Linked DNA regions of Tolumonas auensis DSM 9187. The protein of the gene in region 2 binds, or shares a complex with, the protein of the main gene of each other region. Links are inferred from orthologs where the notes say so. Each region holds a gene or a part of one and is shown on either strand. Other genes may lie near its edges.

Region 1 (15,387 bases), 450 kb from region 2 along the record:
GCAGCTGAAACCATGATACCGCCGATTTTTGCACGGTTTTCTGGTTTAGCAGTGTGCCACATAGCGATAGCAGCTGCTGGCAGACCGTACATCTTGAACATGTAACCACCAGCCAGGTTGCCTGCAGTTGCGTCGCCAGCGATGTAACGGGCGATTTCACCGTGGAATACCTGACCTGTAGCATTGGTATATTCACCTACTTCGAAGAAGAATGGTGCGTTCCAGATGTGGTGCAGACCGAATGGGATCAGTGAGCGTTCAACAACACCGTAGATACCGAATGCCAGAGCTGGGTTCTGATATGCAGCCCAGTGGGAGAATGCTTTGATAGCACCACCGATTGGAGGCCATACGAAAGCCAGTACTACACCAGCCGCAATAGCTACGATACCGGTTGACAGTGGTACAAAACGCTTACCGGCAAAGAAGCCCAGATAGTCAGGCAGCTGGATGCGGTAGAAACGGTTAAACATGTACGCAGCGATACCACCGGCGATAACGCCACCCAGTACACCAACGTTTGAAACTTTATCGGCCTGAGCTGCGAAATCAGCAGCAGCAGGGTCTAAGCCAGCCAGTAACGGTGCAACAACGGTTACTGTTTTGGTCAGAATGAAGTAGCCAACAGCAGCAGCTAAACCTGCAACGCCATCGTTTTTAGTGAAGCCTAGTGCAACACCGATAGCAAACAGCAGGGCCATGTTACCGAATACTGCACCACCTGCTTGTTCCATAACAGATGATAGAGTCGCTGGCAGAACGCTGAATTTAGCTGCACCGACGCCCAGCAGAATACCTGCTACAGGCAGTACGGATACAGGCAGCATCAGCGCCTTACCGACTTGTTGAAGACTTCCGAACAAATTTTTCATATTAGTGAGCTCCTGAGGAGTGTGCGTCCTATTAATGGATTGAATTACACGGGTTTCAATTTAGGGAAACCACTATTTATATTCTGTGTATTTCAACAAGGTTAATCATAGTTGAATTAATTTTTCTCAGAAGGGAATAAATATAGAAATAAAATATAGATCACATATGGGATTGTTTCTTATTTGTTGTTTGAGAAACAATATACACAGTTGTGTAACTTAATATAGATAGTGTGTTTTTTTATGTTTAATGGTTGCTGATTATCTTTAATTGTTAATTATTATTTCCGATTAAAAAAACAAAGTGTAACCAATTTGTTTTTTTAATCGGCGGAATTTATTTTCTGGTATGAGCACCGGTATTAACAATAAAACATATATGGGAACATCAGGACTGAATTTAAAGTCCCGACCGATAAATGCAGCCGGGATTTTGTCGGATTTATTTCATTCCAGCGTGTAAGGCAATGGAACTAAAGTGAAAGTAGTGCCTTGATCATTTTCTACCCGAAACCGGCTATCTGGTTGGGTATCTGAAGCAAGAATGATGCTCAGTAAAACCTGATCCTGCTTTTGCCACACATCCAGTATTGTGCCACTGACACGCCATTGCTCTCCTATCTGGCGTTCGATAACGGTATTTGTATTCACTGGCTGGCCGGATGTGCCTTTTAAAATAAAGAGTGCGCGATTATTGGTACCCCGGTATTTGGCTCTGGCTACAATTTCTTGGCCGGTATAGCAGCCTTTTGTAAAACTAATGCCATGTAATGCCTGTAAATTGAATGCCTGGGGTATAAATTCAGCCTGTGCGTTCTTACCAAACTGGGGAAGTCCGTCAAGAATATCTAATCCTCTCCAATCCGTGGCCGGACATTCGGGGAGCTTAAGTTCCAGTGGCTGTTGTTTCTCGCTCAGTATGAGCCAGCGATCAGGATTGATTTGACATTGAATGTTGTCTGCACCGGGACCGGTGGCTAGCCATGCATCTGTTCCTGTGCCTGCTATTCCAAAAACATCAAACTGGTCGCTGACATCAGTAATTGTAACTTTAGAAAAAACAGCATATTTTTTTAGTTCAGCCAGCTGGATTTCAGTCAGTTCTTTTTTATAGATCAGCAGCAGATCTTGTTCTCGTTTGAACAACCTGAAAACAGCCAATACTTTCCCTTTGGGGGTACAGTGAGCGCCAAGAATGCTCTGGCCCGGATTTAACGCCATAACATCACAGGTAACCTGTCCATTCAGATATTTGACTGCATCAGGACCTTCCAAACGGATCACGGTTATATCATCCAGATGGTATACACTGGGCTCAGAAGGGAATAAAAGTCTTTCATTCATCATGGTTTTCCACTTTGGGATGGTAATTCATGGTAAATAACGGGCTATTGTTTGTCAGCTGATATTGCTGAGATTATCAGAGGAAATCATGATATGAGTGCTGAATTGTCAAGACTACGCTGGGCTTGTCGCCGGGGGATGCTGGAGTTGGACACGATCCTGGCCCCTTTTCTTGAACATGATTACATGGGGCTTTCTGAGTCACTACAGGATGATTTCCGGCGTGTGCTTGAATGCTCTGATTTGGAGTTGTTTTATTGTCTGTTACGTTCAGAGGCACCGTCAGACCTATCATTACAGTCTATATTGGGAGTGATCCGTGAAAAACATCAGGCACGTCATTCGGGTTGAACCATCATATCACCACCAGTTATTTCTGCTGATTAGCCATATCATTCTTGGATGGTTAGCATGGATCAGTTTGCACGGTCATCTGTGGCTGATGTTTTTTATTTTGTGGGGATGCTCTTTTTTCTGGTCTTTGTACCATGCCTATCACCGCCAGTTTATTTTTGAAATGCGTGGTGATGAAGTCTTTATGGATGGTAAATTTTATCATATTACTCCAACGTCTAAAGTTGGTTATGGCTTTATCTGGCTTGTGTTACACGGGGAAAAAACAACACATTTGTGGTTGTTCTCTGACAGCATGCATGAGGCTGAATACCGCCGGATTGCCCGGCGGATTACTATGCGGGCTCAGTAGTCGCCCGGAATCAGAATTGTTGGCGCCGGATTATCCTGTTGTTCAGGGTAATCCAGATTGTAATGTAACCCTCGGGACTCTTTACGAGCCATCGCTGAACGTACTATCAGCTCTGCAACCTGCAGCAAATTGCGCAATTCGAGTAAATTGTTTGAAACGCGGAAGTTTGCATAATACTCATGCACTTCTTGCTTGAGCAGATCGATTCGTCGTTTAGCCCGTTCCAGTCGCTTATTCGTGCGCACAATGCCAACATAATCCCACATGAATAATCTCAATTCATGCCAGTTGTGCTGAATAACAACCTCTTCGTCTGAGTTTGAGACCTGACTTTCATCCCATGCCGGTAATGAAGGTGGCATGCTGCTCATCGGCAAACGGGCTTCAATATCTTTTGCTGCAGATTGCGCGAAAACAATACATTCCAGTATAGAGTTTGATGCCATGCGATTAGCGCCATGCAGACCGGTATATGATACTTCACCAATGGCATAGAGACCCGGGATATCCGTTTGTCCGAACTGATCACTCATTACCCCGCCACACGTGTAATGCGCAGCCGGAACAACGGGTATTGGTTGTTTGGTGATATCAATTCCCAGTTTCAGACAACGTTCATAAATAGTAGGGAAGTGTTTACGGACGAAATCAGCAGGTTTATGACTGATATCCAGATACATGCAGTCAGCACCCAGACGCTTCATTTCATAGTCGATTGCCCGTGCGACAATATCGCGTGGAGCGAGCTCTGCACGCTGATCGAACTCCGGCATGAAACGCGAACCATCCGGGCGTTTCAGTAATGCGCCTTCACCACGCAATGCTTCGGTCAGCAGGAAGTTGCGATCATCAGGGTGAAATAATGTCGTTGGGTGAAATTGATTAAATTCCATGTTGGCAACACGGCAACCGGCACGCCATGCCATAGCGATACCATCACCGGAGCTGACATCCGGATTGGAAGTATATTGGTAAACTTTAGATGCACCACCAGTTGCCAGTGCTACAAACCGGGCTCTGACGGTCTCGACCTGTTCTTTGGTTCGGTTCCAGATATAAGCACCTAATATCCGGTTTCCTGGAATACCAAGCTTTCTGGTTGTGATCAGATCAACGGCGTTGAACCGTTCCATTAATTGGATATTCGGATGTTGTCTTACCCGATCAACTAATGTGACTTCAACAGATTTTCCTGTTGAGTCGGCTGAATGGAAAATCCGTCGATGACTGTGTCCGCCTTCGCGTGTCAGATGATATGATGGTTCGCCATCCTCAGTACTTCCTTCTTCTTTATCAAAAGGAACACCTTGCTGGATCAGCCAGTCGATCGACTCTTTTGCATTTTGAGCGGTAAATTCAACAATTGATTTATCGCATAGACCGGCGCCTGCATTCAGCGTGTCATTTACGTGTGATTCGACGCTATCTGTTTTTTCAGCAACAGCAGCGATGCCTCCCTGGGCATAATAGGTAGCCCCTTCACTTAAGGGTCCTTTGCTCAATACCATCACTTTTGCATGATCTGCCAAGCGTAATGCTAAAGTGAGGCCTGCGGCACCACTGCCAATGATCAAAACATCGCAGGAGTATTCAACATTCTGTTTCATAAGTATCATTGGCCTTGATGAGTAAAGCTTTATACTAGCCCAACTGATGGTCAGGTACAGCCCGGATCACGTTTTTTTGCAGAGAACAGAACTTTTCTCCAAAAATATTGTCTGATTAAGTGTGCTACTTCGGGCCGATAGTGGAAATTTGGAGGAAATCGGCGTCGATATGAGCGATATAGAGATCGATCAACAGTTAGTTGAGCGAGTGCAACGTGGTGATAAACAGGCATTTAATCTGCTGGTAACTAAATACCAACGGAAGATAATGAATCTGGTGAGTCGTTATGTAAGTAATCCTGGTGATATCGCTGATGTGGTTCAGGAAGTGTTTATAAGTGCTTATCGTTTCTTGCCTTCATTCAGAAATGACAGTGCTTTTTATACATGGCTGTATCGTATTGCGGTTAATACGGCAAAGAATTATCTGGTCTCTAATGGCCGCCGTCCGCCGGGAATGGATGTCGATATCAGTGATGCAGAGCAATATGATTCAGGTGATGCATTACGTGATATAGCCAGTCCGGAACGCTTACTGTCATCCGACCAGGTTCGCAAGACGGTAGTGGATGCATTGCAGTCATTACCTGAAGATTTACGAACAGTCATTACGCTACGGGAGATAGAGGGATTGAGCTACGAGGAGATCGCCGAAGTAATCGGATGTCCTGTCGGTACGGTTCGTTCCCGCATTTTCCGGGCTCGGGAAGTTATTGATAATCGTCTTAAGACCATACTGCAGGGAATAGATTAGGATTATCCTGCTTTGAAATGGAGTAACGGGTTAGTATGACAATATCAAAAGAACGCGTTTCAGCCCTGATGGATAATCAGTTGCAGTCTGAGCAATCACTAAAAGCATTGCTGGATGATCCGTCTGCATCAGCAACGTGGGAGCGTTATCATTTGATTGGTGATGCCTTACGTGATGAATTACCAGAACAGCTTGATCTCTCTCTGTTACAGCGTATAGCTGACGCCTTAGAGCAGGAGCCTGTTGTTTTAGCACCTAAGCCGCGCCTTTCTTTACTTTCTGCAGTCAAACCAAATGTAAAAAAATTTATTCAGGTTGCCGGGCAATATGGTATCGCAGCCTCAGTGGCTGTGGTCGTTCTCGTCGGTGTTCAGCAATATCAGCAAACTGATACCAGTATTAAGCAGGGACCTGTGCTTAACACAGTTCCTGTCGGTGGTGGCTCTGCTATGCCGGTTAGTGTGAATTATAATTCTGAACGAATTAACACGTCGCAACAGAAATCATCGGCTATGTCTGAGCAGCAGTTACAGGAGCAGCGCCAGCGAATAGCTCGTTTTATTCAGGATCATCAGTTACAACAACGTTTATCACCTGCTGAGCGGTAATTGAATTTTGATGCATCGTATCGTTTTAACTTTCTTTTTAATTGGCTCATTCATAACTAAAGCCTCCGCAGAACCATCGGCAGAGGCTTTGTTATTTCAGATGCAGCGCGGTTATCATCACAACAATTTTGAGTTGGTAATGGCGCATATACTACAAAATAACATTGAGCCGTTACGTCTGACGCATGGCTGGAATAACAGGACAGAAATAACGCATCTGCTGACATTGAGTGGCCGGCCAATTGAATATCTTGGAAAAAATAAGCAGGTAACATTTGCTGAGTCTGCACAAATATCTTATACGTTGCAGGAATCACAGTTACCGGGATTGTGGTTTTCTATGCTGAATTCTTCACCGGAGACTCTGCTTAAATATTACGAGGTAGTCAGCACCGGGAAAAGTCGTATTGCCGGACAGGTAGCGCAACTGGTTCGCCTGACAGCCAAAGAAGATAGTAAATATAGTTTTATCATATGGTTAGAGCAGAAAACTGGCATTCTATTGCGTCTGGATGTTAATGACGCGCAGGGTAATCTGGTGGAGCAGTATCTGGGCATTGATTTTCGTTTACTATCTGAAAATTCTACAAACATCAAAACGCTCGCCTCTATGAAAGTGCCTCCGGCTGCAACCAGCCACGATATTTATCGTGCTGAGCCTGCATCGCATCAGTGGACTCTGGGTTGGTTACCTTCGGGGTTTGTCCCGCTATCGTCTGATCAGCATAAACTGATCGGTAGTGACGAGTTAGTGGACTACTTTATGCTTAGTGATGGATTGGTGGATGTCTCTGTCTATATTTCCCGCTCATCAGCAGAAACTAAGGGCCGGGAAAAGGAACAAATTGCGATGCATGGCGCCACATCCATTTTCAGTATTAACCGGGATGATGGTGTCACGTTGACTGTAGTAGGCGAGCTGCCTTTGCTCAGTTTGCGGCGTATAGCAGAGACTATTCGGGCAAATAAGTAAGGGGATTACGATGATTGAAGCTATTGCCACGGTTGTGGCCACCCGGGCGGGTTATGTCAGTGTTGAATATCAACGTGCATCAGCCTGCGGTCACTGCCATCATCAGTCAAGCTGTGCTATCAGTTCCGGAATGGATGACGGTCAGGGGCATGGCGATCATATTATTGATATTGCATGCATACTGCCGCTGGAGATCGGACAGCAGGTCAGAGTTGGCATTCCGGAAAACGGACTGCTGAAAGGTGCCTTGCTGGTTTATATTTTGCCGTTGTTTTTTATCATGCTGGGAGCCGGTATCGGGCAAGCATTTTCTGTTGCCGGAGAAGAGTGGCCTGCCATAGCGGGTGCGGTTCTGGGAGGATATGTCGGGTTCATGCTGATGCGTCTCCGATCGGCCAGATTAACCAATGCCGAATATAAACCGGTTATTCTCGGAGTCACTATTCCGGTCATGCAGAACCGTTGTAACTGAAATATTAATGATTGCCTTGTGCTCATTCAGAGCGCGAGTGCAATCAGTCACTACTAATCATAGCTCTGCTGCTACTAATCCAGTAAAATCCTGCTCAAATTATCGTTAATTACATGCCATCAGATAAATAAGACCTCATGAAAAATATTCGTAACTTCTCTATTATTGCCCATATTGACCATGGTAAATCCACACTGTCAGACCGCTTGATTCAGATGTGTGGCGGTCTCAGCGAACGAGAAATGCAGGCGCAGGTTCTGGATTCCATGGATCTTGAACGTGAACGTGGGATCACGATCAAGGCGCAGAGTGTTACGCTGGATTACAAAGCTAACGATGGCGAAACCTATCAGCTTAATTTCATCGATACACCCGGACATGTGGACTTTTCATATGAAGTGTCTCGTTCTCTGGCTGCCTGTGAAGGTGCATTGCTGGTTGTTGATGCGGGTCAGGGGGTTGAAGCCCAGACGTTGGCTAACTGCTATACCGCACTGGAAATGAATCTGGAAGTTGTTCCGGTTCTGAATAAGATCGATTTACCGCAGGCTGAGCCAGAACGTGTTGCGGAAGAGATTGAAGATATTGTTGGCATTGATGCCATGGATGCCGTGCGTTGCTCAGCTAAAACAGGCCTGGGTGTAGATGACGTACTGGAAGAAATTGTAAAAAGAATTCCCGCTCCGGAAGGTGATCCGGATGCACCGTTGCAAGCATTAATTATTGATTCCTGGTTTGATGATTATCTGGGTGTTGTGTCACTGGTCCGGATTAAAAATGGTTCTCTGAAAAAGAACGATAAAATTAAGGTCATGAGCACAGGTCAGACCTGGGGTGTTGATCGCCTGGGTATTTCAACGCCGAAACAGAAAGATACTCTGGCCTTAAATTGTGGCGAGGTAGGTTGGGTTGTTTGCGGTATCAAAGATATTCATGGCGCACCTGTTGGCGATACACTGACCCTTGCCAAAAATGGTGCTGAATCTGCATTGCCAGGTTTCAAAAAGGTGAAACCACAGGTTTATGCCGGTCTGTTCCCGATTTCATCTGATGATTATGAATCATTCCGCGATGCACTGGAAAAACTGTCGCTGAATGATGCATCACTGTTTTATGAACCAGAAAATTCAACTGCATTAGGTTTTGGGTTCCGCTGTGGCTTCCTGGGCATGTTGCACATGGAAATCATTCAGGAGCGTCTGGAACGAGAGTATGATCTGGATCTGATCACTACTGCACCAACGGTAGTGTATGAAATCGTTCAGACAGATGGCACGATCATTCATATTGATAGTCCGTCCAACTTGCCTGCTATTAATAACATTCAGGAATTACGTGAGCCAATTGCTGAATGTAATATTCTGGTACCTCAGGATTATCTGGGTAACGTTATTACGCTGTGTATAGAAAAACGTGGTGTACAAACCAATATGGTTTATCACGGTAATCAGGTTGCGTTGACCTATGAAATTCCGATGGCGGAAGTTGTGCTCGATTTCTTTGATCGTTTGAAATCAACCAGCCGGGGTTATGCCTCTCTGGATTATGGCTTCAAACGCTTCGATGCAGCGGATATGGTTCGTCTGGATATTATGATTAACGGTGAGCGGGTTGATGCGCTGGCTATTATCACACACAAAGATAATGCGCCATTCCGCGGTCGTCAGTTGGTTGAAAAAATGCGTGAACTGATCCCAAGACAGATGTTTGATATTGCTATTCAGGCTGCAATTGGAAATCATATTATTGCACGTAGTACCGTAAAAGCGATGCGCAAAGACGTATTAGCTAAATGTTATGGTGGCGACGTCAGCCGTAAGAAAAAACTGCTCAATAAGCAGAAAGAGGGTAAAAAGAGAATGAAATCTGTAGGCCGGGTTGACGTGCCGCAAGAAGCATTCCTCGCAATCCTGCATGTTGGAAAGGATAATTAATTAATGGCTAACACTTTTGCATTGATTCTGGTCGCTGTCACTGTGGTGACAGGACTTGTCTGGTTATTAGATCATTGGGTGCTTGTTCGTTTCAGGGCTGCGAAAGCTCGGCAGGCACAGGAATCTGCACATGCTCCGTTGACTGCAGAGGTTATTGAAAAACTAATGACTGAACCGGTCTGGGTGGAACAGTGCAAAGGCATCTTTCCGGTCATCGCAGCAGTATTGATTTTACGCTCATTTTTATATGAGCCATTCCAGATACCATCCGGCTCGATGATGCCGACATTGCTTGATGGTGATTTTATTCTGGTCAATAAATATGTTTATGGCCTGAAAGAACCCGTAACTAACCGTACTTTAATTGAAACCAGTCATCCAGCACGTGGCGATGTTGTTGTATTCAAATATCCGGAGAATCCGGGTATTGATTACATCAAACGCATCATTGGATTACCCGGCGATAAAATTATTTTCCGTAATAAAGAGCTTTATCTGCAGCCCGCTTGCAAGGACAGTAAAATTTGTCCTCAGCTGAAAAAAGTTGAAACGGAGTTTGTTGAAAGCGGGATGTTCACTCAGTTGGGAATGCCTCTGGAACATTACTCCGAGAAACTAACTACAGTTAAAAGCCATGATATTTTGATAAATAACCTTATTCCGGATCGCGCAGGTCAGTATTACCAGCAATCCGGACAGCCAGCAGGCGAGTGGGTTGTGCCTGAAGGGCATTATTTTGCGATGGGGGATAACCGCGATAACAGTCTGGATAGTCGTTTCTGGGGATTTGTACCGGAACGCAATCTGGTCGGGAAAGCGGTTGCTATCTGGATGAGTTTTGAATTCGACCGACCGGAGGGTAGTTCTGTGCCTGGGTGGATTCCGACCGGTGTTCGTTTTAATCGTATAGGCAGTATTCAGTGAATGATAAATTATCACGCTTAGAGCAAAAGCTAGGCTATCCGTTTCAGAACAAAGATTTATTAGTTCGGGCTATCACTCATCGTAGCGCCGGCTCCCGTCATAATGAACGTCTGGAGTTTTTAGGTGATTCGATCTTAAGTCTGGTTATCGCCGAAGTACTCTATCATCGTTTCCCGAATGTAAGCGAAGGGGATATGAGCCGGATGCGGGCGACGTTAGTCCGCGAAAAAACACTGGCTGAACTGGCCCGTGAATTTGCGCTGGGTGATTATCTGATCCTTGGGCCGGGTGAACTGAAAAGCGGTGGCTATCGTCGGGAATCAATACTGGCGGATACCGTTGAGGCTTTGATCGGCGCGATCTATCTCGATAGTGATCTGGATGGGATCCGAACATTAATGCTGAACTGGTACAACGAACGGCTGGATTCAATTCGTCCGGGTGTTGAGCAGAAAGATCCGAAAACTCGTCTGCAGGAGTTTCTGCAGGGGCGTCGCCGTCCGTTACCAACTTATGCGGTAACTGATGTTAAAGGGGAAGCACATAATCAGCAGTTTACTGTTGAATGTGCGATCGATGATATTGAGGCTGCGTTCGTTGGTGTTGGTTCCAGCCGCAGAAAGGCTGAGCAGGCCGCTGCTGAAAGAGCTCTGGAGCAATTAACATGACTGAAGAAAAAACCTACTGCGGTTTTGTCGCAATCGTAGGTCGGCCAAATGTTGGTAAATCGACCTTACTAAACAAGTTACTGGGACAGAAAGTCAGTATTACTTCCCGTAAACCACAAACTACACGTCATCGTATTCTGGGTATTGATACACAGGGTGCTTATCAGACCATATTTGTTGATACACCGGGTCTTCATATTGAAGAAAAGCGGGCGATCAACCGGCTGATGAATCGTGCTGCCACAAGCTCTCTGGGTGATGTGGAAATGGTTGTATTTGTCGTCGATGGCACTCACTGGACTGACGATGACGAGATGGTGCTGAATAAGTTGCGCCATATGCATTGCCCGGTCGTGCTTGCTGTCAATAAAGTTGATGTAATCAAAGACAAAGAGATCCTGTTACCGCATCTGCAAATGCTGGCACAGAAAGGTAATTTTGCTGAAATCCTGCCGATTTCTGCGGAAAAGGGTACCAACGTCGAGAAAATCCGTGAAATGGCTAAACGGTTGTTACCTGAAGGGGAACACTATTTTCCGGAAGATTACATCACGGATCGTAGCTCACGTTTCATGGCATCAGAGATTATCCGTGAGAAACTGATGCGTTTTACCGGAGAAGAATTACCTTACTCTGTTACTGTTGAAATCGAGCGTTTCAAAGTAGAAGAAGATGGATTATTTCATATCAATGCCCTGATCCTGGTTGAGCGCGAAGGTCAGAAAAAAATGGTGATCGGTAACAAGGGTGAAAAACTCAAAGTTATCGGCACCGAAGCACGCCTGGATATGGAACGGTTGTTTGGCCAGCGTGTTTTTCTGGAACTCTGGGTCAAGGTTAAATCCGGTTGGGCTGATGATGAACGAGCCTTACGTAGCTTAGGTTATGGTGATGACTGAGCCGGATTTATCGCCGGCTTTTGTCTTACATACCCGTCCGTACCGGGAAACCAGCCAGCTGGTGGATCTGTTTGTCGCTTCAATGGGCAAGGTATCCGTCGTTGCGAAAGGTTCCCGCTCACCCCGTTCTTCGGTAAAAGGGCTGCTTCAGCCCTTTTTGCCACTTCATATCCACTATGGTGGGAAAAGCAGTCTGAAAACTTTGCTGCAGCTTGAGGCGCGAAGCCCGCAAGTTGCATTGCAGGGAGAACGATTATTCAGCGCCTTATATCTGAACGAACTGCTCTATTATTTGCTGGAACCTGACACTGAATATCCCGGATTATTCAGTGGCTATTTTCAGACATTGCTGGCATTAGCCGATCAGCAACAACTCGTTTCCCCACTGTTACGGCAATTTGAATTACTATTACTGCAGCAATTAGGTTATGGCGCAGACTTTTGTTATGCGGCTGATAGCTGTTTACCGATAGACCCTGCCTGTTATTATCGCTATGAACCAGAAGCTGGATTTATCACTACAGCTCTGCGTGATCATGCCTTTTTTTCTGGTCGGGAAATCATTGGGATAGCAGAGCAGGCCTTTTCTGATGAATATATTTTAGCTGCGGCCCGTCGTTTTAGTCGTCAGGCGTTTGCCGCATTATTAGGTAACCGTCCCCTGAAAAGCAGGGAGCTTTATTCTGCATTTATAGCAAGGAGATCAGAGTGAGCAAGATTTTATTGGGTGTGAACATTGATCACGTGGCTACGTTGCGTAACGCCCGTGGTACCGCATATCCGGATCCTGTGTTTGCAGCCGCATTGGCAGAACAGGCAGGGGCAGAAGGGATCACGGTCCATTTGCGTGAAGATCGTCGTCATATCACCGACCGCGATGTTGAAATTCTGCGTCAGACTATCAAAACGCGCATGAATCTGGAAATGGCAGTCACTGAAGAGATGCTGTCTATTGCCTGTCGGATCAAACCTCAGTTTGTCTGTCTGGTGCCTGAAAAGCGTCAGGAAGTGACCACGGAAGGCGGTCTGGATGTCGCGTCACAAGTGGAACGGATCCGCGATGCGGTGACTCGTCTTGCTGCTGTGGGTACCCAGGTATCACTGTTTATTGATGCTGATCATGCACAAATTGATGCTGCGGTTGCTAGTGGTGCGCCTTATATAGAGATCCATACCGGTCGTTATGCTGATGCAGAGACTGAAGAAGAACAACAGCAAGAACTGGTTCGTATTGCTGAAGCGGCTGCTTATGCATCCAAAAAAGGTTTGAAAGTGAATGCCGGACATGGCTTGCATTATCAGAATGTACAGGCAATTGCGGCTATTCCTGAGATGATTGAACTTAATATTGGTCATGCGATTATTGGGCGGGCTGTATTCAGTGGATTGCCTGAAGCTGTGGCAGAAATGAAGCGTCTGATGCTGGAAGCGCGTCAGTAAGTGCAATAAGAACGATAAGAACAAAAAGGGTAGTCATAGTCGACTACCCTTTTTTATTTAACCAGCTGATTAGAAACAGTATTAAGCAACTGCTTTTATCTCTATTGCTTCCTGGCTGTCAATCACCAGAATGCTGGCTTTACGGAAGAAGTTAAATTCAGTAGCAGAAGCCCAGGTATAGGCACCCATCATCTTACCTACAATAACATCACCTACATCCAATTCCGGCAGATCGATATCATCGGCCAGTACATCAATGCTGTCGCAGGTCGGGCCGGCCAGTACGGCTGGTTTTGCTTCACCTGTGGCATAAGGTGCTGATTTCGGGTAGTTGATATGGTCAAACAGCTGGCCGCTGTAGCTGCCATACAGCCCATCATCCAGATAATACCAGGTGCGCTCAAAACGTTCTGCTTTACCCATAACGCTGGCGACAGAGGTCATGCAAGGGGCACTGATGAAGCGTCCCGGCTCTGCCAACAGGCGAATACCTTTCGGTGTGTGACTTAATGCTTCACGAATCGGGGCGCAGAATTCATAGATATCGAAATCTGCACCATCTGCACCGTAATTGACCGGGAAGCCACCACCGATATCCAGCACCTGAAGATTGATATCTTCTGCTGCTGCATCACGCAGGATCTGATTACAGGAAGTGATAGCCTCGACATGGCGTTTGGAGTTCGGTACCTGTGAGCCAACATGGAAGGACAGACCAATCACGTTCAGGCCCATTGCTTTGGCTTTGCGCAGCAATGGCAAGGCGGCTTCAGGTGTACAGCCAAATTTCTTGGACAGGTCTACTTTAGTTTCCGGGTTAGGGAAGCTGACGCGCAGCAACAGTTCGGCCTTATCCTGATAAGGCAGGAACTTGTCCAGTTCGACCGGGTTATCGAATACGAAAACTTTACAGCCGTATTCGAGCGCATAACGGATATCACCGTCACGCTTGATCGGGTGAGTATGAATACAATCGTCCGGGTTGATCTGATTTTCTAACATCACATCAACTTCGCCGTTCGTAGCCAAATCAAAACCACAGCCTTCAGCTTTCAAAGTTGCAACAACAGCTGAATGAGGTAATGGCTTTAATGCATAGTGCAGACGAACGCCTGGCAGGGCTTGTGTTAAAGCGCGGTACTGTTTACGGACAGCGGCCTGATCCAGAACCAGCAAGGGGGAACCATAGGTCGCGACCAGTTCGCGGTAATCCAGTTCAGCAGGGACGATTTCGTTGTTCATTGTATGTTTACACCTCACAAAAGGGCCACGGCCCTGTCACCAGTGATACGCTCTGTCCGATCAAGCAGAACGCGATGCTTTATAAAAAATCCGGCGCATTATCGGGCTTTTGTGTGACAGTGCAATAGCAATTATCACACTATTTTCAATGAAGCCTTCAGGATGGGGTGTTTATCAGCATTAACAACGGGTATATGTGTGGTTTTTTGGTAAAAAAATCTAACAAGATAGCCTTTATTTGGATTTTTGCTTGTTGATGTGTCGGTTTTTGGCGGGAAATAAAGAATATTGTGAAAAAACCCTATGGATAAATTTTTTTTCTCATAAAGATAAAAACCATGGAGATTTGAAATGTTGTCACTCAAAAATAGGGTGTTGAATGACAACATTTTGTGTTTGTTTAACCCTCTGAATTATGCGACTTTATTGTCCAGTTTGCCTGTGGTGTCAGCGCCAGCAGTGAACATAATTCCGGCAGCAATTTTTCCAGTTGTTGTTCAAATTGCCATGGTGGATTAAAAATCGCCATTCCTGAGCCATGCATGCCCCAGGTGGGGGATTGGGCTTGTATACTGAGTTCAGCTGTCAGCATCGGAATTCCCAGTTTCTGACATTCGCGGAGCATATGCTGACTGCGATCGGCTTCTTCTCCCAGCAATGGATACCAGACGGCGTATATACCGACTGGCCAGCGACGCCAGGCTTTTGCCAGTGTTTTCACGACCCGATCATAATCTTCCTTCAGTTCATATGGCGGATCGATCAGTGCCAGTCCACGACGTGGTGTTGGCGGCGTGAGAGCGACCAGCCCTTCAAAACCATCGCGGTGATGTAATGCAACGCGGGGATCCCGGTACATATGCTGGCGCAGGATATCAATCTCATTATTATGCAGTTCCATCAGAATCAGGCGATCCTGTTCTCTTAACAGCGATCGCGCGATT
Region 2 (15,079 bases):
CGCGAACTGACGGCCCCGTTCGTGCTGATCATCATCAACAATGATGGCGGCAATATCTTTCATATGCTGCCGGTGCCGGAGCAGAATCAGATCCGTGAGCGGTTCTATCAACTGCCGCATGGTCTGGATTTCCGGGCCAGCGCTGAACAGTTCCGGCTCGCTTACGCCGCCCCGACGGGTGCCATCAGCTTCCGGCAGGCATATCAGCAAGCACTGTCACACCCCGGAGCCACCCTGCTGGAATGCAAAGTGGCGACCGGAGAAGCTGCCGACTGGCTGAAGAATTTCGCCCTGCAGGTGCGGAGCCTGCCTGCGTGAGCAAACCGAATATTGTTCTGCTACATGGTTTTCTTGGTGCGGCCAGTGACTGGCAACCGCTGAGCGACTTACTGCCGGAAATCAATTGTGTCGCGCTGGATCTCCCCGGTCATGGTAATGCACAAAATCAGCAATTACGGCATATGGCTGATTTCCCTGTGTGGCTGCAGCAACAGTTAACCCTGCGCGACATCCGCCAATATCATCTGCTGGGTTATTCGCTCGGCGGACGTCTGGCGTTACAGTTCGCGGCGACACATCCGGCCGGGTTGCAAAGCCTGTTACTGGAAAATGCACATCCCGGTTTAAACTCACCCGCGGAACGTCAGAACCGGGCCAAAGCCGATGCACAATGGGCCCGTCGTTTTTATCGGGAAGCGTTACCTGATGTTTTGGCGGATTGGTATCAGCAACCAGTGTTCAGTGATTTAAGCCCACAAGAACGAACACTTTTGATTGCAGAACGCAGTCAGAACACCGGCCGGTCATTAGCCCGCATGCTCTGCCGTTGTTCGCTGGCAAGGCAGGCCGACTATCAGGGCTGGATCAAAACGACCTCACTGCCAATGTTGTATCTTTGCGGTGAGCAGGATCTGAAGTTCCGGACTGTCGGCGAACAACTGGCCGCAACAAACCCGCAGTTACAGTTAACCTGTCTCGCCGGTGGTCATAACCTGCACCGCGCAACCCCCGATTCAATGGCCGCTGTCATCCGGCAGTGGCTGAACGCCTTCACCTTTTGATGAGAGAAAATTATGCAACATCATGATGACGACGCCCGCTGGTATGCCCCGGTTGAATGGCAGGATTGCAGTGCCGACTATCAGGACATCCGTTACCACAAATCCGCGGACGGTATCGCCAAAATCACCATCAACCGCCCGCAGGTGCGTAATGCGTTCCGCCCGTTAACTGTGATGGAAATGATGAAAGCACTGCAGGATGCCCGCTTCGATGCCAGCATCGGCGTGATCATTCTGACCGGTGAAGGCGAGCTGGCGTTCTGCTCTGGCGGTGACCAGAAAGTGCGTGGTGACTACGGCGGATACAAGGATGACGAAGGTACACATCATCTGAACGTGCTCGATTTCCAGCGTCAGATCCGCACCTGTCCGAAACCGATTGTCGCGATGGTTGCCGGCTATGCCATCGGTGGCGGCCATGTACTGCACATGCTGTGTGATCTGACCATTGCCGCAGACAACGCCCGCTTCGGTCAGACTGGCCCGAAAGTCGGTTCCTTCGATGGTGGCTGGGGCGCTTCCTACATGGCGCGTCTGGTCGGTCAGAAAAAAGCCCGCGAGATCTGGTTCCTCTGCCGTCAGTATGATGCACAGCAGGCGCTGGATATGGGGCTGGTAAATACCGTGGTACCACTGGCCGAGCTGGAAAAAGAAACCGTGCGCTGGTGCCGTGAAATTCTGCAGCACAGCCCGATGGCGCTGCGCTGCCTGAAAGCGGCACTCAACGCCGACTGCGATGGTCAGGCCGGTCTGCAGGAACTGGCCGGTAACGCCACTATGCTGTTCTACATGACGGAAGAAGGTCAGGAAGGACGGAATGCCTTTAACGAAAAACGTGAACCTGACTTCAATAAATTTCCGCGTAATCCGTAACACAGCAATAACAGACCGATGCAGATCTCTGCATCGGGATCTGATATATGATGATATAACAAAGTTAATTTTGCCGCGGATAAGGACAGTCCATCATGGATATCACTCTGTACCGTTATCAACTGCCCCTCACCCAGCCACTGACGTTTCATGATCAGACAATCACGCAGCGTGAAGGATTATTACTGCACTGGGGGAGTAGCTGGAGTGAGATCGCTCCCTTACCCGGATTTTCCCGCGAAACTCTGGCGGAAGCAGAACAGGAAGCCATTGCCTTTTTAACCGCCTTCAAACAGGGCAAAACCATCCCGGTTTCTTGTCCTTCGGTCCAGTTCGGTCTGGATTGTGCCCGCCGCAGCTGGCCGATACTGAAACATACGCCACTGCCACCTTATCTGCTGCTGCAAGGCTCACCCGATGACATCATCTGGAGCTGGAAAGAGTGGCTGTATGACTACCCGATCCGGATCAAGCTGAAGGTGGCTCGTTATCCGATGCGGGATGAACTGTCCATGGTTCGCGAGCTGATCCGTCTAGCGCCGAAAACCAAATTGATCCTTGATGCCAATCAGCAGTGGACCCGGGAAGAAGCCTGGACGTTCATGAATCACCTCGATCCATCACACATCGAGTATGTCGAAGATCCCTGCCCCTCCTATGCGGATATCCGTTCCGTCGCCACACATACCGGCATCGGTGTGGCACTGGATGAGATCCTCTGCTGTGAGGGCCAGTGGGACTTTTTCCCCCAGCTTAAAGGTTTGATTCTGAAACCGATGCTGATTGGTTCTCTGGAAAAATGTCATGATCTGGTGGTAAAAGCCAAAGCGAATGGCGTCAAAGTGGTGATCTCATCCAGCCATGAATCACAACTCGGCAACCGCTTGCTGGCGTTGCTGGCCACTGAATGGTCTCCGGAACAGGCTCCGGGGCTGGATACACTGCGCTATTTCAACGGCTCAGTACTGGATGATAAACAACAGGTCGACGTCTCAAAGTTACAGGTAGTATGGCAAAGTTAAATTGTCCGATCCGGCAACACGCACAACGGCAACCCGCTCAACCCGCCTTATGGAATGCCGGCGTCAGTCTCAGCTACCAGCAACTGGACGTCCGGCTCAATGCGCTGCAACAGCAACTCAGACATGCCGGACTCCGTGCAGGTGATCATCTTTTTTTCTGCAGTAAAAACAGCACAGAGCTGGTCATGCTGTTCTGGGCCTGCTGGCGTGAGCAGATCGTCTGCTGTCCGGTGAATCCGGCATTTCCTGTTGCACGACAGCAGGCGTTACAGCAGCAGGTTCATGCCACTTATTGCTGGCCCTCATCCGGATTGATCTTCGATTTTTCACAGGAAATCGCCGCATCGGGCGACTGTCAGCTGGATGAAGAACAACTGAGTGATCTGATTTTTACTTCCGGCAGCAGCGGTTCACCAAAAATCGTCGCGCACCGGTTACGGAATCATCTGGCGAACGCGCAAGGCAGTCTCGTGCCGATCACCGCACATGATGGCTGGTTATTATCCTTACCGCTTTTTCACGTGGGCGGACTGGCGATCCTGTTCCGCTGCTTTCTGGCCGGCGCCTGTGTGGTGCTGCCCGATCCTGCACTTTCACTGCCTGAACTGCTGAAAAAAGCCCCCGTCACTCATCTGTCACTGGTGCCGACGCAGCTATACCGGCTGCTGCAACAGGCGGATTTTCATTTTTCTGCCACCCGGGTACGCCACCTGCTACTGGGTGGTGCTCCACTACCAGAGAGTCTGATCGCTGCATGCCGTGAACAGCAACTGACACCGTGGGTCAGTTATGGCCTGTCCGAAATGGCTTCTCAGGTCTGCACCACACTGGCCGGTCAAGCCGGACGGGTTGGAAAGCCGCTGGCTGGCCGTGAAGTGGCAATCAAGAACAGCGAAATCTGTGTTCGGGGTGACACCCTGTTTGCCGGTTACTATCAGCCGGACGGTTCGCTGCTACTACCACTGGATGATAATGGCTGGTTTCACACAGGCGATGCCGGCTACTGGCAGGACGACTCACTGGTGATCACCGGGCGCATCGACAACCAGTTCATCAGCGGTGGTGAAAATATTCAGCCGGAACAGATCGAACAGCAATTGCTGCAACATCCTGCTGTGGCGCAGGCCATCGTAGTACCGGTAGCGGATGCGGAATGGGGTATGCGCTGTGCCTGCTTTATCGACTGGCAACAATCAGCGATCTCATTCAGTGAACTGACCGACTGGCTGCGCCAATACCTCCCCGCCTACATGCTGCCGAAACAATGGCTGGACTGGCCGGAATTACCGGCAGGACAACTTAAGATACAGCGGGCGGAATTTAAACGACTGGCAGAAACGAAAAATCCCGCCACAGTGAAGTGAACGGGATAATTAGTGGGGTTGGCCTGTAAGCCGGGTTCTGTTCCGCTTGCGCGGTGGCAGCCATTCCTCTAGGCCTGAAATCGCTCGCAGGCTCAAGCAACCTACCCGCTTCCGACGCGGGCCGCGACATGGAAGCCTATTTGGTCTTGCTCCGGGTGGAGTTTACCGTGCCACGAACTGTTGCCAGTCGCGCGGTGCGCTCTTACCGCACCCTTTCACCCTTACCTGATCCCTTGCGGGCCATCGGCGGTTTGCTCTCTGTTGCACTGGTCGTAGGCTTACGCCTCCCAGGCGTTACCTGGCACCCTGCCCTGTGGAGCCCGGACTTTCCTCCCTCCTGTTTGTCTACCCGAAGGCACAACAACAAGACGGCGACTGCCCGGCCAACCCCGCGCGCATTATAGGGAGGTTACGCCCACACAGCAAACTATCTCTCAGAATTCTGCTTTTCTAAGCCCCACGCATACAGTGCGTTCTTTTTCACACCATAGATTTCCGCCGTCAGCGCGGCCGCTTTTTTCAGCGGTAAGTCACTCATCAGCAGCGTCAGCGTACGCAATACTTCCGCCGGTAACTCATCGCTGTTGTCTGGTTTACCTGCTAGCATCAGCACAAATTCACCACGGGTACGGTTATCGTCTTCCTGCAGCCACACCAGCATTTCAGAAAGTGGCAGGCTGTGCAGGGTTTCAAAGGTTTTAGTCAGTTCGCGGGCGATGACAATCTGACGCTCGCCAAATACCTGCAGCATCGCAGTCAAGGTATCAATCACCCGGCGCGGCGATTCATAAAACACCATGGTGCGGGTTTCATCAGCCAGTGCCTGCAGGCGATCATCCTTGCCTTTTTCTTTGGCAGGCAGAAAGCCTTCAAAGACAAAGCGATCGGTAGGTAAACCGGCCGCACTCAGTGCGGTGATAGCGGCACACGGGCCTGGCAGTGGCACGACTTTAACGCCGGCATCACGACAGGCTTTCACCAGGTGATAGCCCGGATCACTAATCAGCGGCGTACCGGCATCGGAGATCAACGCAATGCTTTGCCCCTGCTGAATACGCTGGATCAGCACCCCCGCCCGCTGCTGTTCATTGTGATCATGCAACGCCAGCATCGGCACCTTTACATCCAGATGCTGCAGCAGAATACCGCTGTGCCGGGTATCTTCCGCGGCAATACAATCAACGGACTTTAAAACCTCGATGGCCCGTAACGTAATATCCGACAGGTTACCAATCGGGGTCGGTACGATATACAGACAAGGTGATATAGTCATGAAAACTCCTGTCGAAAATTTGTGTCGTTCCGGTGTGACGATTACACTAGAGGCCAGACGTTGGTAGCTTGGAGATAAATCTTGAGCCGGATTAGCAAGTTGCGCACTGTACCACATTTCTGGTGGCTGTTTGCCATTGTCCTGTTGTTGTCAGGTTGTGCTGCCGGAAATCGCGATAGTAGCGTGGATAACGCGCCGTTGTCTGCTTTCGGTCCATTAACACACGATAGTCAGTGGTATCTGTCACGTATTGATAGTGCCTCCCCCGAAGATCGCTTTGCATTACAGGTGCTTGCAACCCGCCGCCTGATTGCCGATGGCGATCGTTCCCAGGCGAATGCGGTGCAGCAACAGCTGGCCAGAGAAGCGACGACTCCGCGGCAAACAGTTGCCTTGCGCCTGTTAAATGCCTTACAGCTGGGCAAAGACGGACAGTCAAGCAAAGCGCTGAACCGGATTGCCGGGATTGACCTGCGCCCGTTAGACAGCAATACCGTGCAATTTTACTATCGCCTGCAATCTGAACTGTTGTTAAAAACCGGTCAGAAAACGGCAGCTGCGAATAGTCTGATCTCACTGGATCCTTATCTGAAGGGGGATCTTGCCAGTAAAAACCAGCAACAGATCTGGCTGTTATTGCAAGACAGCAACAGCAATACCCTGAAGAACTATGTCAGTGCAGCTAACCGCATGAAGCGGGAAAAAGCCGCAGGCTGGTTGGAGCTGACACTGATAGCAAAAGAGCCGAAAAATCAGAGCCAGTTATTTGCTGACTGGCAGAAACGTTATCCGGGACATCCGGCTGCCGCATTTTTTACCCCGGCAACCGATACTTCGGCTCAGCCAGTCATTGCTGAAAGCACGGGTATCACGCCAACCGCAGGCATTCAGAAAATTGCCGTTTTCCTGCCACTGTCCGGCAAACTGGCTGAACCGGCAAATGCACTGAAAAGCGGTTTGGAACAAGCCAATATCGCGGCAGGCAACAAGTTCACTTTCACGTATTACGATGAAAACAGCCTGTCGATGCCGGAATTAATAACCAAAGCACAGCAGAACGGTGCACAACTGGTTATCGGACCTTTGCAGAAAAATAAAGTAGAGCAGCTGTCAGCCAGCAATGTAACGGTACCGGTACTGGCGCTGAACCAGCTGGGTAATCAGCCTGCAGCCGATAACCTCTACTATTTCTCGCTGTCTCCGGAAGATGAAGCGGCCCAGATTGCACAGAAAATTCATGAAGATGGTCTGAAAAATCCGTTGTTATTACTGCCATCCAACGCGCTTGGCGATCGTACTGCCGCTGGCTTTAACAGCTACTGGCAATCGCTGGAAATCGGTGAGGCTACTGTTGCCAAATTCCGCAGCCGGGATGAACTGTTAACCTTGTTACGTCAGAAATTAGGCGGAACAGGAACAGCGCTGCAGGCCGGTCAAATCCAGTCACTGGCGGATGATCCGGCCAGCGATCCGAATCGGGTTGACGCCATTTTCATGCTGGCATCGGCATTTGAAGCATCTAACATCAAATCCAGTGTTGATATGATGCTGGGTGACTCACCGGTACGGCCGACCTACTATCTGGGTTCGAAAAGTAACAGCAGCGGTCTGAGAGCCGATGTGGCGCTGGCATTAAATGGTATGCAACTGGGTGATATGCCCTGGATGCTGAACCGTATGCCGGAGGAGTTAGCCAAAGCAACCGCCGCGCTGCCTCAGGCCAGTGGCGATCAGTTACGCTTATATGCCATGGGCTATGATGCCGGTAATCTGGTGAATCAGCTGAGTGAACTGCGCCAGAATCCGGATATGACGCTGAATGGTCTGACAGGCGTACTGCATGTCACCACCGATGGCGTCATCCTCCATGATCTGGTTTGGACTCGTTACACTAACGGGCAATTAACAACCAATGAACCAGCACTTGCTCAACCCGCCGTTCAGCAACCGGCGCAGTAAAGGTCAACACTACGAACAGCAGGCCCGATGCTTTCTTGAGCAGCAGGGGCTGCTGTTTGTCTGCGCCAACTATCACTGCCGTCAGGGCGAATTAGATTTAATCATGCGGGAACGGGACACACTGGTGTTTATTGAAGTCCGTTTCCGGGCTTCGCGTGACTATGGTGGCGCGTTATCTTCGGTCACTCCCGCCAAACAACATAAGATCCGGCATACTGCCCGTTATTATTTAATGAGTCAGCACATCAACGAAGCACATCAGGCTTGCCGTTTTGACATAGTATCGTACGATGACGGGCAATGTAGCTGGTTAAAAAACGCATTTTAGGAGAAGCGGTTTGGATCGGATCAGAGAAAATTTTACCGAAAGTATTCAGACAAAAATCGCGGCTGCCGAAGTACTTTCCGAAAGTATCCAGACGGCAGCGCAGATGCTGGCGATCTGTCTGCTGAACGGTAATAAGATCCTCGCCTGTGGTAACGGAGCCTCCGGAGCACTGGCACAAATATTTGTTTCTCACCTGATGAGTCGTTTTGAGACTGCCCGGCCGTCATTGCCAGCCATTGCGCTGACCTGCGATGGTAATCTGATGAGCTCGCTCAGTCATTACGGCAAATTTGAGGATGTCTACGCGCATCAGATCCGCGCGCTCGGTCAGCAGGGCGACATCCTGTTGCTGATCACCACTGAAGAAGACAACCGGGAATTGATTCATGCGGCAGAAGCCGCGTTATCACGCGATATGACGATGGTGATATTAAATACCGGCCATGGTGGTGAACTGGCCGGTTTACTCGGGCCGAGTGACGTTGAAATACGCTGTCCTTCCGCGAGGTTTTCCCGCATTCTGGAAGTCCATTTACTCGTCCTGAATTGTCTGAGTGATCTGATTGACCAGACGCTGTTCCCCCAATAACTGTTGAGGAATTGTTATGTTGCGTAAACTGCTCCCATTATCATTGGCCAGTTTATTACTGCTGCAAGGTTGTGTTGGTGTGTTACTGGCGGGAGGTGCCGCCACCGGTGTCGTTGTAGCCAAAGACCGACGCTCTGTGACCGCGCAGATGGATGATCAAAAGATCGAGTTAAATACCCGGAATGAGCTGTCTGATCGCACCGATATATCACGGATCAGCCACATTTCGATAAACAGCAATAACGGTATTGTGCTGCTGGTCGGACAAACGCCGTATCGCAAACACAGCGATGAAGTGAAAGCCATGGCCGAGCGTCAGAACGGTGTGCGCAAAGTTTATAACGAAATCAAGATCACTGAACCGACTGGTTATGATATCCGCACCAATGACAGCTGGATCACGTCAAAAGTCCGTACCCGACTGATTGCCGAGAAAAATTTCGATAGCAGTCATATCAAGGTAGTGACCGAAGATAGTCAGGTTTTTCTGATGGGCATGGTGACTCGTGATGAAGGCGAACTGGCAGTGGAAATTGCCCGTAATGTCTCCGGTGTCACCAAAGTCATCCGGGTGTTTGAATACGTTCAGCAGTAAAATTTATGCAATAAAAAAGGGAATCTATCGATTCCCTTTTTTATTTATTTGATTATCCGCAACGTCGGCCGGCCATCAGGGCGGGGCGATGGTGATTTATCGCCATCGGTAACATCCGTTTTTTCCGCTGGTGCAGGCTGAACTTCCTGCCATGCCTCATAGGCTGACTCTGGCGGGAAGAAAGTACCGGCACCATTTTCCCGTGAATGGATTGCCAATACGGCAGCCATCGGGATATAGAGCTGTTGTGGAACACCACCAAAACGGGCATTAAAGCTGATCGCTTCGTTGTCCATCGTGAAGGCCACCACGGCCTGCGGTGCAATGTTCAGAACAATCTGCCCGTCCCGTGCATACTGCTGCGGTACTTGTACCATTCTGGCATTGGCATCCACCAGCAGGTGCGGTGTCATGTCATTGTCCAGCAGCCATTCATAGAACGCCCTTAACAGATAAGGGCGACTGGGCGTCATGTTCGGTACCATTACAGTGGTCCGTTACGCATTTCGCGTTCAATATCAGTCAGTGAAGCCTGAAATGAATCGCGATCGAACAGGCGGGTCATATAAGCTTTCAGCTCTTTAGCACCTTTGCCCGTAAATTCAATACCCATTACCGGCAAACGCCACAGCAATGGTGCCATGTAGCAGTCTACCTGGCTGAATTCTTCGTTCATGAAGTAAGGATATTCCTGGAACAGTGGTGCCATGGCTTGCAAGCTTTCACGCAATTGCTTGCGGGCTGCTTCTGCATCCGGTGCATTGTTCAGAATCTTGTCTGCCAGTGTGTACCAGTCCAGTTCAACACGGTGCATCATCAGGCGGCAGTTACCACGAGCCACCGGATAAACCGGCATCAGCGGCGGATGTGGGAAACGCTCGTCAAGATATTCCATGATGATACGGGAGGTGTAGAGCACCAGATCACGATCAACCAGAGTAGGAACGGAGTTATACGGGTTTAACTCCAGCAGTTCTTCTGGCAGAGCGTTTACATCTACCATGCAGATATCAAAGGTCACGCCTTTCTCGGCCAGGACGATACGTACCTGGTGACTAAACATGTCATTGCCGGAGAACAGGGTCATGACGGAGCGCTTGTTGGCAGCGAAAGCCATTGTTCCCTCCATTCAGAACAAGAAAAATACGATGGCAGCGCCATCATTAATCCGGGGTGTATTACGTGGGTAACACAAGCAGGCTAGCTAGTATATCAAATTTTCAGCAGTTTGAGGATAGAACTATGTGAGTTGTTCGCCTTGATCTTCGCTTCTGGTAAACTAACCGTCACCATTATCCCCGGGAGAATGCCATGCCGGAAGCAACTGACAACAGCGCGATCCGCCTTGATAAGTGGCTCTGGGCTGCTCGTTTCTACAAAACCCGTGCATTGGCACGCAGCATGATCGAAGGTGGCAAAGTGCACTATAACGGTCAGCGCTCTAAACCGGGAAAACTGGTCGAAGTCGGTGCTATGCTCCGGATCCGTCAGGGACATGATGAAAAAGAGGTCCGGGTGCTGGCATTAAGTGTGCAGCGCTTATCCGCGGCGCAGGCACAATTACTTTATGCCGAAACGGACGAAAGTATTGTGAAGCGGGAGCGGAATGCCGAAGCTCACCGGCTGAATGCGTTATATGCACCGCACCCCGACACTAAGCCGGACAAAAAACAACGACGCGACCTGATGCGTTTTAAACAAGGCGAGTGATGCTCCGGCGTCGTTCCGAATTTAACACTGAGAATATCTGACATGAGCCAAATTCCGGATCAACTGCATCGTTTTATATTTGAAAATTATGAAGTGCGTGGCGAGCTGGTTCAGCTGAACCAGACCACTAAGGATATATTGGGTGGTCACCACTATCCGCTGGCAATCCAGCGTTTACTGAGTGAATTGCTGGTCGCCACCAGTCTGCTGACCGCGACGCTGAAATTTGAAGGATCGATTACTGTGCAACTGCAGGGCGATGGCCCGGTACGGTTTGCGGTAATTAATGGCGATCATCAGCAGCGGCTACGCGGTGTGGCCCGCTATGAAGGTGTGATTGCTGAAAATGCCGGTCTGCATGAGTTGATCGGTAAAGGTCATATGATGATCACCGTGATCCCGGATGAAGGTGAACGTTATCAGGGGATCGTCGCGCTGGATGGCGACACTCTGGCCGCCTGTCTGGAAGGTTACTTCGCACAGTCTGAACAGCTGCCAACCCGTATCTGGCTCAAAACCGGACTGAATGAAGAACAGCCGAAAGCGGCAGGTATGCTGATCCAGGCCATGCCAAACAGTAACAGCGAACAGCATGCGCTGGATTTTGAACATATCGTGACCCTGACCGATACCATCAAGAGTGAAGAACTGCTGGATCTGCCGGCCGAAGAAGTGCTCTATCGTCTGTATCACCAGGAAGAAGTCCGTCTGTTTGACCCGCAGGCCGTCAGTTTTGTCTGCACCTGTTCACGCTCACGTTGTGAAGCCGCATTACTGCAGTTAGGTAAAACGGAAGTCGATGCGTTACTGGAAGAGCATGATGAAATCAGAATGGACTGTGATTACTGCGGTACTGAATATCATTTTTCTGCCAGCGATGTAGAGAAAATCTATAACGACCAGCTGACGCCACCGGAAACATCACAAGGCGTACTGCACTAAGTATTTTTCCAGATAAATCACCGGCTAGCGTTTTTTTAACCGCTAGCCGGCTTTTCTGCTATCTGTTTTAACTGCGTATATTCCCATCTCAAATGGCTACATTCTGCCGCTCTGATCGCAAAATGCATTTAATCCCTAAAAACTGTAAGTTCATCCACAGAATTTGAAGTAACCGGCATAAATAACGGCAGAAGTCCCTAAACTGAATCCAGTGATACTGACTCCCCTACTGGTCACGCACAGGAGCAAAATTATGACGACTGCTGGTTTAGACCTGGAACGCTACGGTATTTGTAACGTAAAAGAAATTATCCGTAATCCATCATACGATCAGTTATATGAAGAAGAGCTGAATCCCAATCTGGTTGGCTATGAACGTGGTGTCGTGACCAAACTGGGTGCAGTAAAAGTGGATACCGGTGTATTTACCGGGCGTTCACCAAAAGACAAATACATTGTCATGGATGATATGACCCGCGACACCGTCTGGTGGTCAGAAGGCGGTAAGAATGACAATAAACCAATCACGCCGGTTATCTGGTCTGAACTGAAAAAACTGGTAGCAGAAGAGCTTTCCGGCAAACGGCTATTTGTGATTGATGGTTTCTGCGGCGCTAACCCCGACAGCCGTCTCAGTGTACGAATTATTACTGAGGTTGCCTGGCAGGCGCATTTTGCCAAGAATATGTTTATTCGCCCCAGTGAAGCGGAATTAGTCAATTTTGAGCCGGATTTTGTTGTTCTGAATGGTGCTGAAACTGTTAATCCGAACTGGAAAGAACAGGGCCTGAATTCAGAAAACTTCGTTGCCTTTAACTTAACCGAGAAAATGCAGGTTATCGGCGGCACCTGGTATGGCGGCGAGATGAAAAAAGGGTTGTTCTCGGTGATGAACTACCTGCTGCCGCTGAAGGGTATTGCATCCATGCACTGCTCTGCGAACGTCGGGAAAGACGGCGATGTGGCGATCTTCTTCGGCCTGTCAGGCACCGGGAAAACCACACTGTCGGCTGATCCGAAACGTCTGCTGATCGGTGATGATGAACATGGCTGGGATGATGACGGTGTCTTCAACTTTGAGGGCGGTTGTTACGCCAAGACCATCAAACTGAGCAAAGAGGCAGAGCCGGATATCTATAACGCGATCCGCCGCGATGCATTGCTGGAAAACGTGATTGTCGATGCGGAAGGTAACGTCGATTTTGATGATGGTTCACTGACTGAGAATACCCGTGTTTCTTATCCGATTTACCACATCGAGAATATTGTAAAACCGGTCTCGAAAGCTGGTCCGGCGAAAAAAGTGATCTTCCTGACCGCAGATGCCTTCGGCGTACTGCCGCCGGTATCGAAACTGACGCACGATCAGACCCAATATCACTTCCTGGCGGGTTTTACCGCCAAGCTGGCAGGCACCGAACGAGGTGTGACAGAACCAACGCCGACCTTCTCGGCCTGCTTCGGCAAGGCATTCCTGTCATTGCATCCGACACAATATAGCGAGGTGTTGGTCAAACGGATGGAAGCTGCAGGTGCCGACTGCTATCTGGTAAATACCGGCTGGAATGGTACCGGGAAACGTATCTCCATCCATGATACCCGAGCCATCATTGATGCGATTCTGGATGGCTCGATCGATAAGGCCCCCATGAAAACACTGCCAATCTTTAATCTGGCGATGCCGATCGATTTGCCGGGGGTGAATCCGCAGATCCTCGATCCTCGTGACACGTATGCGGATCCGGCGGAATGGCAACGCAAAGCGGAAGATCTGGCGCAACGTTTCATCAAAAACTTTGCGCAGTACACCGATAATGAACAAGGTAAACGGCTGATCGCGGCGGGTCCGCAATTACCCTGATCAACTATCCGGCTAAAGTAACAATTATTGTGCATCATAGAGAAGAGCCACATTGCGTGGCTCTTTTTTTGAGTATAATTTGCTGCTTTTTCTGCAGCCCTTATGCAGCAAGGGCTGCAGAATTATCAAGTATTTCCGTCACAGAAAATCACTTTTTTTTACCTGCTGCCGCGTTATCCAAATCTTCCAATTCCCTGTTTTAGATCAAAAAACCACTAACTATGTTCCTGCATAAAATCGCAATATATAGTTAAATCCACCGCAAGATGAACTATATATAGTATTACCACCACAACGACACACAATGTCGGATTAGCACGAGGGCTATAAAAAATGCAAGCAAAACCGCTGGTAATCAAACGCGACGGATGCCGCGTATCGTTTGATGGCTCACGCATATGGCAGGCAGTTGCAAAAGCTGCTGAAGCTGTAAACGTAAGAGACGACGCGTATTGCGCCTCAGTAGCTGGTCAGATCGCTTCCCTGTTAGCAGGACGCGATGAAGTCGATATCAGTGAGGTACAAACACTGGTCGAAAACCTGTTGATGGAAGGTCCGCACAAGAAGCTTGCGCGTGCTTACATCGAATATCGTCACGACCGTGATTTAGCGCGTGAAAAACAGGGACGTCTGAATAAAGAGATCCAGGGATTGATCCAGCAGACCAATGCCGAACTGCTGAATGAAAATGCCAACAAAGACAGCAAGGTGATCCCGACCCAGCGTGACTTGCTGGCCGGTATTGTGGCGAAACACTACGCCAAACAATATCTGTTACCCCGCGATGTTGTGCAGGCACATGAAAAAGGCGAAATCCATTTCCACGATCTGGATTATTCTCCTTTCTTCCCGATGTTCAACTGCATGCTGATCGATATCGAAGGTATGCTGACACACGGCTTCAAGATGGGTAACGCCGAGATTGATACACCAAAATCTATCTCTACCGCGACCGCCGTCAGCGCGCAGATCATCGCGCAGGTAGCCAGTCATATCTACGGTGGCACCACGATCAACCGCATTGATGAAGTGCTGGCCCCTTATGTGACCAAAAGCTACGAGAAACACCGTAAGGTTGCGGAAGAGTGGCAGATCCCGGATGTGGAAGCCTATGCGCATGCACGTACTGAAAAAGAGTGCTATGACGCCTTCCAGTCACTGGAATATGAAGTAAACACGCTGCATACCGCGAATGGCCAGACACCGTTTGTGACGTTCGGTTTTGGTCTGGGTGAGAGCTGGGAATCCCGCCTGATCCAGAAGTCGATCCTGCAGAACCGTATTTCCGGTTTGGGTAAAAACCACAAGACCGCGGTATTCCCGAAACTGGTATTCGCGATCCGTGATGGCCTGAATCACAAGAAAACCGATCCAAACTACGATATCAAGCAACTGGCGCTGGAATGTGCCACCAAGCGCATGTATCCGGACATTCTGAACTACGATCAGGTTGTGAAGGTAACCGGTTCATTCAAGACACCAATGGGCTGCCGCAGCTTCCT

Evidence for each region.
Region 1: the proteins of TOLA_RS02210 (region 2) and TOLA_RS04335 are in contact, whole or in part, in a crystal structure (PDB 1YFN), measured with the Escherichia coli proteins. The link is inferred for Tolumonas auensis DSM 9187 from one-to-one orthologs.

The regions. Positions count from the first base shown.
Region 1 is NC_012691.1:919,403-934,789, forward strand. Bases 4,106-7,104 are described here. They hold TOLA_RS04335 (sigma-E factor negative regulatory protein), read left to right. Parts: upstream 4,106-5,318; coding sequence 5,319-5,891; downstream 5,892-7,104. Other genes in these bases: nadB (L-aspartate oxidase), read right to left, coding at 4,106-4,529; rpoE (RNA polymerase sigma factor RpoE), read left to right, coding at 4,699-5,283; TOLA_RS04340 (MucB/RseB C-terminal domain-containing protein), read left to right, coding at 5,902-6,864; TOLA_RS04345 (SoxR reducing system RseC family protein), read left to right, coding at 6,875-7,104. Also shown: ptsG (PTS glucose transporter subunit IIBC), read right to left, coding at 1-872; tRNA-modifying protein YgfZ, read right to left, coding at 1,320-2,219; TOLA_RS16445 (FAD assembly factor SdhE), read left to right, coding at 2,310-2,567; TOLA_RS04320 (protein YgfX), read left to right, coding at 2,536-2,922; more of nadB, read right to left, coding at 2,916-4,105; more of TOLA_RS04345, read left to right, coding at 7,105-7,336; lepA (translation elongation factor 4), read left to right, coding at 7,474-9,270; lepB (signal peptidase I), read left to right, coding at 9,274-10,194; rnc (ribonuclease III), read left to right, coding at 10,191-10,862; GTPase Era, read left to right, coding at 10,859-11,761; DNA repair protein RecO, read left to right, coding at 11,754-12,473; pdxJ (pyridoxine 5'-phosphate synthase), read left to right, coding at 12,470-13,201; TOLA_RS04380 (type III PLP-dependent enzyme), read right to left, coding at 13,283-14,443; TOLA_RS04385 (23S rRNA (adenine(2030)-N(6))-methyltransferase RlmJ), read right to left, coding at 14,844-15,387. UniProt on the Escherichia coli protein: An anti-sigma factor for extracytoplasmic function (ECF) sigma factor sigma-E (RpoE). ECF sigma factors are held in an inactive form by an anti-sigma factor until released by regulated intramembrane proteolysis (RIP).
Region 2 is NC_012691.1:472,073-487,151, reverse strand. Bases 7,824-10,514 are described here. They hold TOLA_RS02210 (ClpXP protease specificity-enhancing factor), read right to left. Parts: upstream 9,538-10,514; coding sequence 9,109-9,537; downstream 7,824-9,108. Other genes in these bases: hslR (ribosome-associated heat shock protein Hsp15), read left to right, coding at 10,376-10,514; sspA (stringent starvation protein SspA), read right to left, coding at 9,549-10,181; dolP (division/outer membrane stress-associated lipid-binding lipoprotein), read left to right, coding at 8,486-9,064; TOLA_RS02220 (SIS domain-containing protein), read left to right, coding at 7,891-8,469; TOLA_RS02225 (YraN family protein), read left to right, coding at 7,824-7,880. Also shown: menD (2-succinyl-5-enolpyruvyl-6-hydroxy-3-cyclohexene-1-carboxylic-acid synthase), read left to right, coding at 1-318; menH (2-succinyl-6-hydroxy-2,4-cyclohexadiene-1-carboxylate synthase), read left to right, coding at 315-1,061; menB (1,4-dihydroxy-2-naphthoyl-CoA synthase), read left to right, coding at 1,074-1,934; menC (o-succinylbenzoate synthase), read left to right, coding at 2,030-2,956; menE (o-succinylbenzoate--CoA ligase), read left to right, coding at 2,944-4,320; rsmI (16S rRNA (cytidine(1402)-2'-O)-methyltransferase), read right to left, coding at 4,748-5,593; TOLA_RS02230 (penicillin-binding protein activator), read left to right, coding at 5,693-7,552; more of TOLA_RS02225, read left to right, coding at 7,506-7,823; more of hslR, read left to right, coding at 10,515-10,774; Hsp33 family molecular chaperone HslO, read left to right, coding at 10,817-11,716; pckA (phosphoenolpyruvate carboxykinase (ATP)), read left to right, coding at 11,970-13,577; nrdD (anaerobic ribonucleoside-triphosphate reductase), read left to right, coding at 13,911-15,079. UniProt on the Escherichia coli protein: Enhances recognition of ssrA-tagged proteins by the ClpX-ClpP protease; the ssrA degradation tag (AANDENYALAA) is added trans-translationally to proteins that are stalled on the ribosome, freeing the ribosome and targeting stalled peptides for degradation.